DNA from 3 places in the Streptomyces sp. NBC_01635 genome. Region 3 is predicted to be linked to each of the others. Evidence: riboswitches for the same ligand, from Rfam matches in the RefSeq annotation. Region 3 holds a riboswitch; each other region holds the start of a gene.

Evidence for each region. Region 3 has a riboswitch for cobalamin ahead of OHB56_RS10340 (cobalamin biosynthesis protein). Riboswitches for the same ligand answer to the same signal wherever they lie in the genome.
Region 1: it holds a riboswitch for cobalamin, as region 3 does, so the genes downstream of both, cobN (cobaltochelatase subunit CobN) here and OHB56_RS10340 (cobalamin biosynthesis protein) in region 3, are expected to answer to the same signal.
Region 2: it holds a riboswitch for cobalamin, as region 3 does, so the genes downstream of both, OHB56_RS32040 (energy-coupling factor ABC transporter permease) here and OHB56_RS10340 (cobalamin biosynthesis protein) in region 3, are expected to answer to the same signal.

Annotation. Positions count from the first base shown of each region.
Region 1 is NZ_CP109277.1:867,090-870,357, reverse strand. It holds gene cobG (precorrin-3B synthase) at 1-1,136, opposite strand, end outside; cobalamin riboswitch at 1,190-1,339, shown strand; gene cobN (cobaltochelatase subunit CobN) at 1,430-3,268, shown strand, end outside.
Region 2 is NZ_CP109277.1:6,908,969-6,912,236, reverse strand. It holds gene OHB56_RS32045 (ABC transporter substrate-binding protein) at 1-811, opposite strand, end outside; cobalamin riboswitch at 1,061-1,330, shown strand; gene OHB56_RS32040 (energy-coupling factor ABC transporter permease) at 1,360-2,142, shown strand; gene OHB56_RS32035 (energy-coupling factor ABC transporter substrate-binding protein) at 2,139-2,528, shown strand; gene cbiQ (cobalt ECF transporter T component CbiQ) at 2,535-3,268, shown strand, end outside.
Region 3 is NZ_CP109277.1:2,170,622-2,173,889, forward strand. It holds gene OHB56_RS10330 (inorganic phosphate transporter) at 1-961, shown strand, start outside; gene OHB56_RS10335 (hypothetical protein) at 1,030-1,251, shown strand; cobalamin riboswitch at 1,556-1,695, shown strand; gene OHB56_RS10340 (cobalamin biosynthesis protein) at 1,820-2,806, shown strand; gene OHB56_RS10345 (cobyric acid synthase) at 2,815-3,268, shown strand, end outside.

The DNA of each region.
Region 1 (3,268 bases), 1.3 Mb from region 3:
GACCAGTACAACGGAAGGGGGGAGCGGCCCGCGTCGGCGAGGGCGTCGGCCGCGTCCGCCCGCACGTCGGAACGCGACCTGCCGCACCCCGGCCGGCCGATGCAGGCACCGACGCGCAGCCAGGGGGAGGAGGCGTCGGTGACCAGGCCGGTGCCGGCGAGACGGGCCAGTGCGTCGGCCGCTGCCGCCGCGTTCGCCCCGGGGGCGGGGACGACAATGCCGCGCCACGGTGTCAGGCGCAGTTCGCCCGACCGGACTTCGGCGGCCACCCGGGTCACGGTCCGCCATTGACGGGACGTGAGACGTCCCAGGGGGACATGGACGGACAGAGCCGACCCGATCACCCCCGGAGGCGGACCCTCCGTTGTGGTGCGGTCGTTCGGCGCCGGAACGCAGCCGATGCCGGCGGCGGTCAGGCGGGAGCCGACCGCCTGCGTCAACTCACCCGGGGAGAGGTCCAGTTCGTCGACCCGCCAGACCCGTGCCCCGGTCTCCCGCAGCACGTCGAGGAACACCTCGGCGGCGAGCAGCGCGGCACGGGCCGCCTCGTCCTCGGACACCCGCAGGGCCTCGTCCGCCGAGCCGACGGTGAGCAGTGCGCCGTCGTCGACCGCACGCACGGTCACATCGGCGCCGAGTCCGGCGACATCGCCGCGCCCGTCGTCGAGCGCGAACAGGAACCGCCCGGACAGCGCCCGCGCCGCCCCGCTCGCGCACAGCGATTCGTCCAGGGCCGACAACCACGGCCGCACATCCCGGACACCCCGTCCGTCGAGGCCGGACAGCGGTGAGGCGACGATGTTGCGTGTCCGTTCGTGCCCGGGTGAGGGGAGGAGTCCGGCCGCGTCCAGTACCCCGGCGAGCCGGGCGCCGCAGTCGTCGCGCAGCCCACGCACCTGCACATTGCCGCGCGAGGTCAGATGCAGTTCGCCGTCGCCCAGTCGACCGGCCGCGTCCACGAGCGCCTCGGCCTGCGCCACGGTGAGCACCCCGCCGGGCACCCGGACCCGGGCCAGCGCCCCGTCGTCCGCGGTGTGCAGCCGCAACGACCCCGGACAGGCGTCACCACGGTCCCGTGAGACCACTGTGGCCTGGGACGACGGAGGGAGGGGAGCCGTGGACATGGCGGCGAGCATACCGACCGTCACACGGCGTCCGAGCCCTGCCCTCTTCCCCCGACCCTTACTATGATTCTCGGCGGATCATCAGATCCGCCATCGCCACGACGGCGACAGGGGAGGAAGCCCGGTGCGAATCCGGCGCGGTCCCGCCACTGTGAGTCCGGCCACCAGGAGGCCGGACGAGTCAGGAACTCCCTTCCCCAAGCTCTCGGCTCCTCCCCCAGCTACCGCTGGGAGGTGCCCCCAGAGCAGGAGAGACCCCAACCTCACCACCCGGGGCGCGGACCCCGAGGAAGGCCGGCCGACGCATGCCGCATTCGTCCGGGGAGCACTCGACGCACCCCCGCATCCTGCTCCTGTCGACGTCCGACACGGACCTGCTCAGCGCCCGAGCGGCCGACGGCCCGGTGCCCTACCGCTTCGCCAACCCCTCCCGCCTCCCGCTCGACGACCTGCCCGCGCTCCTCGAGGGTGTCGGCCTGGTCGTCGTACGTCTCCTCGGCGGACTGCGCGCCTGGGAGGAAGGCCTCGACCTGCTGCTCGCCGACGGCCGTCCGGTCGTCGTCCTCACCGGTGAACAGGCCCCCGACGCCCAGCTGATGGCCGCCTCCACGGTTCCCGTCGGCATCGCCGCGGAGGCGCACGCCTATCTCGCCCACGGCGGACCCGCCAACCTTGAGCAGCTCGCCCGCTTCCTGTCCGACACGGTCCTGCTCACCGGCCACGGCTTCGAGGCGCCCGCGCCCGCGCCCACCTGGGGCCCGCTGGAGCGCACACCCCGCGAGGACACCGACGGCCCGACCGTCGCCGTGCTCTACTACCGCGCCCATCACATGAGCGGCAACACCGCCTTCGTCCACGCCCTGTGCGACGCCGTGGAGAACGCGGGCGGGCGGCCCCTGCCGCTGTACGTGGCCTCCCTGCGCGCCCCCGAACCCGAACTGATCGAGGAACTGCGCGCGGCGGACGTCATCGTCACGACCGTCCTCGCGGCCGGCGGCACCAAGCCCGCCGAGGCGTCCGCCGGCGGCGACGACGAGTCCTGGGACGCGGGCGCACTCACCACCCTGGACGTGCCGATCCTCCAGGCCCTGTGCCTGACCGGCTCCCGCACCGTCTGGGAGGAGAACGACGAGGGCGTCTCCCCGCTGGACGCCGCCAGTCAGATCGCCGTGCCCGAGTTCGACGGCCGCCTGATCACCGTGCCGTTCTCCTTCAAGGAGATCGACGCCGACGGCCTCCCGGCCTACGTCGCCGACCCCGAGCGCGCCGCCCGCGTGGCCGGCATCGCCGTGCGCCACGCCCGCCTGCGGCACATCCCGGCCGCGGACAAGCGCCTGGCCCTGGTCCTGTCCGCCTACCCGACCAAGCACTCCCGCATCGGCAACGCGGTCGGCCTGGACACCCCCGCCAGCGCGGTGGCCCTGCTGCGCCGGCTGCGGGACGAGGGATACGACTTCGGCGACACCGACGTCCCGGGATTGGCCTCCGGGGACGGCGACGAACTGATCCGCGCGCTGATCGAGGCGGGCGGCCACGACCAGGACTGGCTCACCGAGGAACAGCTCGCCCGCAACCCGGTGCGCATCCCGGCCGCCGACTACAAGCGCTGGTACGCCACCCTCCCCGGACAACTGCGCACGGCCGTCGAGGAGCACTGGGGCCCGGCGCCGGGCGAGATGTTCCTCGACCGCAGCCGCAACCCGGAGGGCGACATCGTCCTCGCCGCCCTGCGCCGCGGCAACCTGCTGATCCTCATCCAGCCCCCGCGCGGCTTCGGCGAGAACCCCATCGCCATCTACCACGACCCCGACCTGCCGCCCTCCCACCACTACCTCGCCGCCTACCGCTGGATCGCCGCGCGGGCCGAGGACGGAGGCTTCGGCGCGGACGCCATGATCCACCTCGGCAAGCACGGCAACCTGGAGTGGCTGCCGGGCAAGAACGCCGGCCTGTCCGCCGCCTGCGGCCCCGACGCCGCCCTCGGCGACCTCCCCCTCGTCTACCCCTTCCTGGTCAACGACCCGGGCGAGGGCACCCAGGCCAAGCGCCGGGTCCACGCCACCCTCGTCGACCACCTCGTCCCCCCGATGGCCCGCGCCGACTCCTACGGCGACATCGCGCGCCTGGAACAACTCCTCGACGAG
Region 2 (3,268 bases), 4.7 Mb from region 3:
TCGTGCGGTCGTCGTCGTTCTCGAAGGTGGCGGCGAGGTTGGGCGGGAGGGTCGCGCCGTCGAGGTCGCCGGAGCGCAGCCGGGTGGCGCGGACGTCGTCGTCGGCGATGATCGCCATGGTGAGCTTCTTCACCTTCGGTGCGCCGCCCCAGTAGTCCGGGTTCGCCTTGAAGGTGAGCTTCTCGCCCTTGCTCCAGCCGGTGAGGACGTACGGTCCGGTGCCGATCGGCTCGGTGTTGAAGGAGCCGGTGTTGGGGTCCTGCTTGCCCGCGATGTGTTCGGGGACGACGGGCAGCACCGTGCGGGCGGCGAAGGCCGCGTAGGGGTACTTGAGGGTGAAGACGACCTTGTCGCCGCCGTCCGCCCGGACCTCCTTGACGGCGTCGAGTTCGCTCTTGGCGGCGTTGTTGGTCTTGTCGTCGAGGACCGTGCGGTACGTGTAGACGACGTCTTCGGCGGTGAGGGGTTCGCCGTCGCTGAACTCGACGCCCGGGCGCAGGGTGTAGGTGTAGGTGCGGCCGTCGTCGGCGATCTCGGGAAGCGCCTTCGCGAGGGCGGGCTTGAGTTTCAGGTCGGCGTCCCGGGCGAGCAGCCCGTCGAAGATCTTGGAGTTGCCGTCCTTGCCGTAGCCGAGCAGGGGGTTCAGGGTGTCGGGCTCGGTGGAGACCCCGATCACCACGGACTCGGCGGACCCGCCGCCGCCCGTGCCGGCGTCCGAGCCGCCGGTCGGCGCCGAGCAGGCGGCGGCCAGCGAGAACGCGGCGGCCGTGGCCGCCGCGCCGGTGGTACGCCGTATTCGTCGGGTCGTCATCGAACCTCACACCTCTGCTGACTGGAATTCGTTTTTGCATATTAATTGCAGCAAGGTTCTGCCCAGGGCCCCGGCCCCCCATGCCGACGCTTCGGCGCGCGGTGGCCGCCCGGGCGGGTGGCGCGTGTGTGACCGCCGCCCCACCTGCGCACCCCCGCCCTCGAGGCCGCGGGGGTGCGCCGGGAGGCGAGCTGCGGAACGCCGCCCGCGCGCCCCCGGCACCCGCTTGTCACCGGGCCGGATCCGGGTCTACTGTCGCCACGCCTTGGTGAACGGGAAATCCGGTGCGATACCGGTGCGGCCCTCGCCACTGTGATCGGGAAGTCCGGCTCCGGCCCCTGGTCCTGTCCTCCGACAGGACCGACGGGCAGCCACTGGGTCCACTTGGGGCCTGTCGTCACATTCCTGTCGTCCGCCCGGAGGGCAGGAATGTGACGACAGGCCCCAGGACCCGGGAAGGCGGAGCTCGGGCGGTGGTACCCGTCAGCCAGGAGACCGGCCAAGGCGCGTCAACCATCCACGAGGTGCTGGAGAGGGTCTGCTGAGCCATGCACATTGCCGAAGGTTTTCTGCCACCGGCGCACGCGGTCGCCTGGGGCGTCGCGGCTACGCCGTTCGTCGTCCACGGAGCCCGGTCGCTCATCCGTGAAGTCAGGGAACATCCCGAGAGCACGCTGCTGCTCGGCGCCTCGGGAGCGTTCACCTTCGTTCTGTCCGCGCTGAAACTGCCCTCGGTGACCGGGAGTTGCTCCCACCCCACCGGCACCGGGCTGGGCGCCATCCTGTTCCGGCCGCCGATCATGGCGGTGCTGGGCACCATCACCCTGCTGTTCCAGGCCCTGTTGCTGGCCCACGGCGGGCTGACCACGCTGGGCGCCAACGTCTTCTCGATGGCGATCGTCGGGCCGTGGGCGGGGTACGGCGTGTACCGGCTGGCGCGGCGGTCCGGGGCGCCGCTGATGGCCGCGGTGTTCTGCGGCGCGTTCGTCGCCGACCTGTCCACGTACTGCGTCACCAGCGTGCAACTGGCGCTCGCCTTCCCCGACCCGGGGAGCGGGTTCCCGGGCGCGCTCGGGAAGTTCGGCTCCATCTTCGCCGTCACGCAGATCCCGCTCGCGGTGAGCGAAGGGCTGCTGACCGTCCTGGTGATGCGCCTGCTGGTGCAGTCCAGCAAGGGCGAACTGACCCGCCTCGGCGTGCTGTTGACCGGCAAGCGAGGGGCAACGGAAACGGCGGCGACGGAAACGGAGCCGGAGACGAAGCAGACGGCGGGCACGGCGGGAACAACGAGTACGACGGGTACGACCGGTACCGGGACGGTGGCTCGATGACCAGGAACGCGAAAATCAACACCCTGCTGCTGCTCGCCGTGGCCGCGCTCGCGGTGCTGCCGCTGGCGCTCGGGCTCGGCGACCACAAGGAGGAGCCGTTCGCCGGTGCGGACGGCGAGGCGGAGACCGCCATCACCGAGCTCGAACCGGACTACGAGCCGTGGTTCTCCCCGTTGTACGAGCCCCCGTCCGGTGAGATCGAGTCGGGGCTCTTCGCCCTCCAGGCCGCCGTCGGCGCGGGGGTCCTGGCGTACTACTTCGGGGTGCGGCGCGGGCGTCGGCAGGGTGAGGAACGGGCACGGCAGCAGCAGCCGGCGCCCGGTACCGGCTCGGACGCCGGCCCGGGGCTCCCCGACGAGGCGGTCTCCCCCGGTCCCCGGGCCTGATCGCGCGTGCTGCCGATCGACGCGGCGGCGCACAGCAGTCGCTGGCGCCGCCGTCATCCCGTGGACAAGGCCGTGCTCGGGCTGGGGCTCACCGTGCTCGCGATCTCCCTGCCTCCGTGGCCGGGTGCGGCTCTGGTGCTGGTGACCGCGCTCGTGGCGTTGCTGGGCCCGGCGGGGGTGCCGGGCCGGCGGTTGTGGCGCGCCTACCGGGTGCCGCTGGGCTTCTGCGTCACCGGGGCGCTCACCCTGCTGGTGCAGGTGGGCGGGCCGGACGGGTTCGTTTCCCCGGCCCCCGAAGGACCGCTGCGCGCGGGCGAGTTGCTGCTGCGCACCTCGGCGGCGTCCCTCGGGGTGCTGCTGTTCGCCTTCACCACGCCGATGTCGGACCTGCTGCCGCGTCTGGTGCGGGCCGGGGTGCCCGCACCGCTGGTGGACGTGGCCCTGGTGATGTACCGCATGAGTTTCCTGCTGCTCGACTCGGTGCGCCGGATCGGTCAGGCGCAGGCGGCCCGGCTCGGGCACACCACCCGGGCGGCGTCCTGGCGTTCGCTGGGCGGTCTAGGCGCGACGGCGTTCGTCCGGTCCTTCGACCGGGCGGCGCGGTTGCAGGCGGGGCTCGCCGGGCGCGGTTACGACGGCACACTGCGCGTCCTGGTGCCCGAGGCGCGCGTCTCCGTACGGTTCACGGCCGTGAGCCTGCTGCTCCTCGCGGCACTGGCCGCCGTCGCCCTTCTCCTGGA
Region 3 (3,268 bases):
CAGCTCCTCGCACGCCCTGATGGGCGGCCTGATCGGCGCCACCGTCGCCTCGGCGGGCTTCGGCGCGGTGCACGGCGACGTCCTGGTCACCAAGGTGCTGATCCCCGCGATCGCCGCGCCGCTGGTCGCCGGCCTGGCCGCGATGTTCGCGACCCGGCTGACCTACCGCATGAACCGCAAGGCTGCCGGCAGCAAGGCCTCCGAGAAGGGGTACCGGGCCGGACAGATCGCCTCCGCCGGTCTGGTCTCCCTGGCCCACGGCACCAACGACGCCCAGAAGACGATGGGCATCATCACCCTGGCCCTGGTCGCCGGCGGCACTCTCGCCCCGGACTCCGACCCGCCGATGTGGGTCATCGTCTCCGCGGGCATCGCCATCGCGCTCGGCACCTACCTCGGCGGCTGGCGCATCATCCGCACCATGGGCAAGGGCCTGACCGACCTCCAGCCGCAGCAGGGCTTCGTCGCCCAGACCAGCGCCGCGACGGTCATCCTGGCCTCCTCCCACCTCGGCTTCTCCCTGTCCACCACGCACTCCGTCTCCGGTTCCGTGATGGGTGCGGGCCTGGGCCGCAAGGGCGGCGTGGTCCGCTGGTCGACGGCCACCCGGATGTTCGTCGCCTGGGGTCTGACGCTGCCGGCGGCGGCCATCGTCGCGGCGATCGCCGAGTGGGTCTGCGGCTTCGGCAGCTGGGGCACCGCTCTCGTCGCGGTCTTCCTGATCACCTCCAGTGCGGCGATCTGGAAGATCTCCCGGCGCGAGGTCGTCGACCACACCAACGTCAACGACACCGACGACACCACCGGCACCGACGCCCCCGGCGAGGAGCAGAGCGGCGTCGTGACCGCAGCCATGGCCGCGGTGGCCCCCCCTCCGGCGGGCCCCGTGACCGAGGAGCTCTCGGCCACCATCCCGGCTCCCGCCGACCCGGCGACCCCTCCGGCCAGGACCACGGTCTGACCCCGCGGGGAGACGCGCAGAAGGCCCCGCAGGAAGACACGCAGGAAGACACGTAGGAGAAGAGCACCATGAAGATCGACTGGGCGGCCCTCGGTTCCGTCTTCGGCGTCAGCCTCGTGGTCACCGTGGCCCTGGTGGCCCTGTTCACCCTGGGCATCACCGGCCTGTCCCGCCGTGAGCGGGCCGCCGCCCAGGGCCAGTCCGCGGTCCTGGCGGTCACCGGCGCCTACACCTGCTTCGCGGCCTGCGCGGCGGCGGTGGCGTACGGGATCTATCTGATCATGGCCTGACGACTGCCCGAGGGCTGTCCGAGAGCTGTCCGATTCACCTGACGGCGCCTGATCACGGGGCAGGACCCGGGCCGGCGTCCCGGTCGGGGTCATGTCGTCCGTCCGGCGGGCGGTGCGGGGCGCCTTGCCTCCGTACCGCCCGTTCCGCGGTTCCCGGACCATCCGTCGACCGCTCCCGGACCGCCTGCCGGCCGTTCCCGCACCGCCCGTCACGCCGCGGGATCCCCGGCCCGCGGTTCACCCTCCGAAACCCCTCTGTGGGCCTCAGCACACTTCAGCCTCGCAGGTCAAAGGCAAGTTGACGGTTCTTCCGGACCGTGGTGGACTTCCGGAGCCATTACGGCGGCAGGAGAGGAAGCCGGTGCGAATCCGGCGCGGTCCCGCCACTGTCACCGGGGTGAACGACCCCGGAAGCCAGGAACTCCCACCGCCGGTCTCGTCGAACCAGGGCGTGGACACCCTGAGTGAGGACATACCGCCATGCCCGGCTGCCTGTTGAGGTCGACCAGCGATGCTCCGCCCCGGCTCGGGGCGGCCACTCCCGCCGGATCCCTCACCGGCTGAACCCATGGGTGCCGATCGCGAGTTCGCGTACGGCGCCGCCGCCGGCCTCCTCGGCGACCTGCTTCTCGGCGATCCCCGCCGAGGGCATCCGGTCGCCGCTTTCGGGCGGGCCGCGGCTGCCGTGGAACGGGTCCTGTGGCAGGACGACCGGGGCCGGGGCGCGCTGCACACCGCCGTCTGCGTCGGCGGGGCCGTCGCTCTGGGGAGCCTGGCCGCCCGCTGCGTACGATCCTCCCCCGCCGCCTCCGTCGCCCTGACCGGCGCGGCCACCTGGGCCGTCGTCGGAGGGACGTCGCTGGCCCGGGAGGCCCGCGCCATCGGGCGCGCCCTGGAGTCCGGGACCGTCGAGGGGATCGAGGCGGCGCGGGCCCGGCTGCCGCACCTGTGCGGACGGGACCCGCAGGCGCTGGACGCCGAAGGGATCGCCCGCGCGGTCGTGGAGTCCGTCGCCGAGAACACCTCCGACGCCGTGGTGGGCGCCCTGGTATGGGGTGCCGTTGCCGGTGTGCCGGGGCTGCTCGGGTTCCGGGCCGTCAACACCCTGGACGCCATGGTCGGCCACAAGTCCCCCCGCCATCTGCGGTACGGCTGGGCCTCCGCGCGCCTCGACGACGTCGCCGGGTGGCCCGGGGCGCGGCTGACCGCCGTACTCGCCGCGGTCGCCGGGCCGGACCCGCGGGGTGCCGTCCTGGCCTGGCGCACGGATGCCGCGAAGCATCCGAGTCCCAACGCCGGGCCCGTGGAGGCGTCCTTCGCGGGCGCGCTCGGCGTGCGGCTCGGCGGGACGCTGTCCTACTCCGGGCGGGTCGAGCACCGGCCCGTGCTCAACGGCGGCGGCCGTGCCGTGACCGTGGCGGACATCGACCGCACGGTACGGCTCTCACGGCGTGTCGGCTGGCTGGCACTCGGCGTCGGCGCCGCCGCGCGCATCGGTGTACGGGCCGTTGCGCGGGCCGTCCCCCGGGTGCGCGGAAAGGGGCGTACGGCATGAGGGGCGGTATGACGGGCGGCGGGCTGCTGGTCGCCGGTACGACGTCGGACGCCGGCAAGAGTGTGGTGACCGCCGGGATCTGCCGGTGGCTGGTGCGGCAGGGCGTCAAGGTCGCGCCGTTCAAGGCGCAGAACATGTCGCTGAACTCGTTCGTGACGCGGGAGGGCGCCGAGATCGGGCGGGCGCAGGCCATGCAGGCCCAGGCCTGCCGGATCGAGCCGACCGCGCTGATGAACCCGGTGCTGCTCAAGCCGGGCGGGGAACGGAGCAGCCAGGTCGTGCTGCTGGGCAGGCCGGTCGGTGAGATGAGCGCGCGCGGCTACCACGGCGGGCGGCAACAGCAGCTCCTGGGCACGGTGCTGGACTCCCTCGCGCAGCTGCGGGCCACGTACGACGCGGTGATCTGCGAAGGGGCCGGCAGCCCGGCCGAGATCAATCTGCGGCGCACCGACATCGTCAACA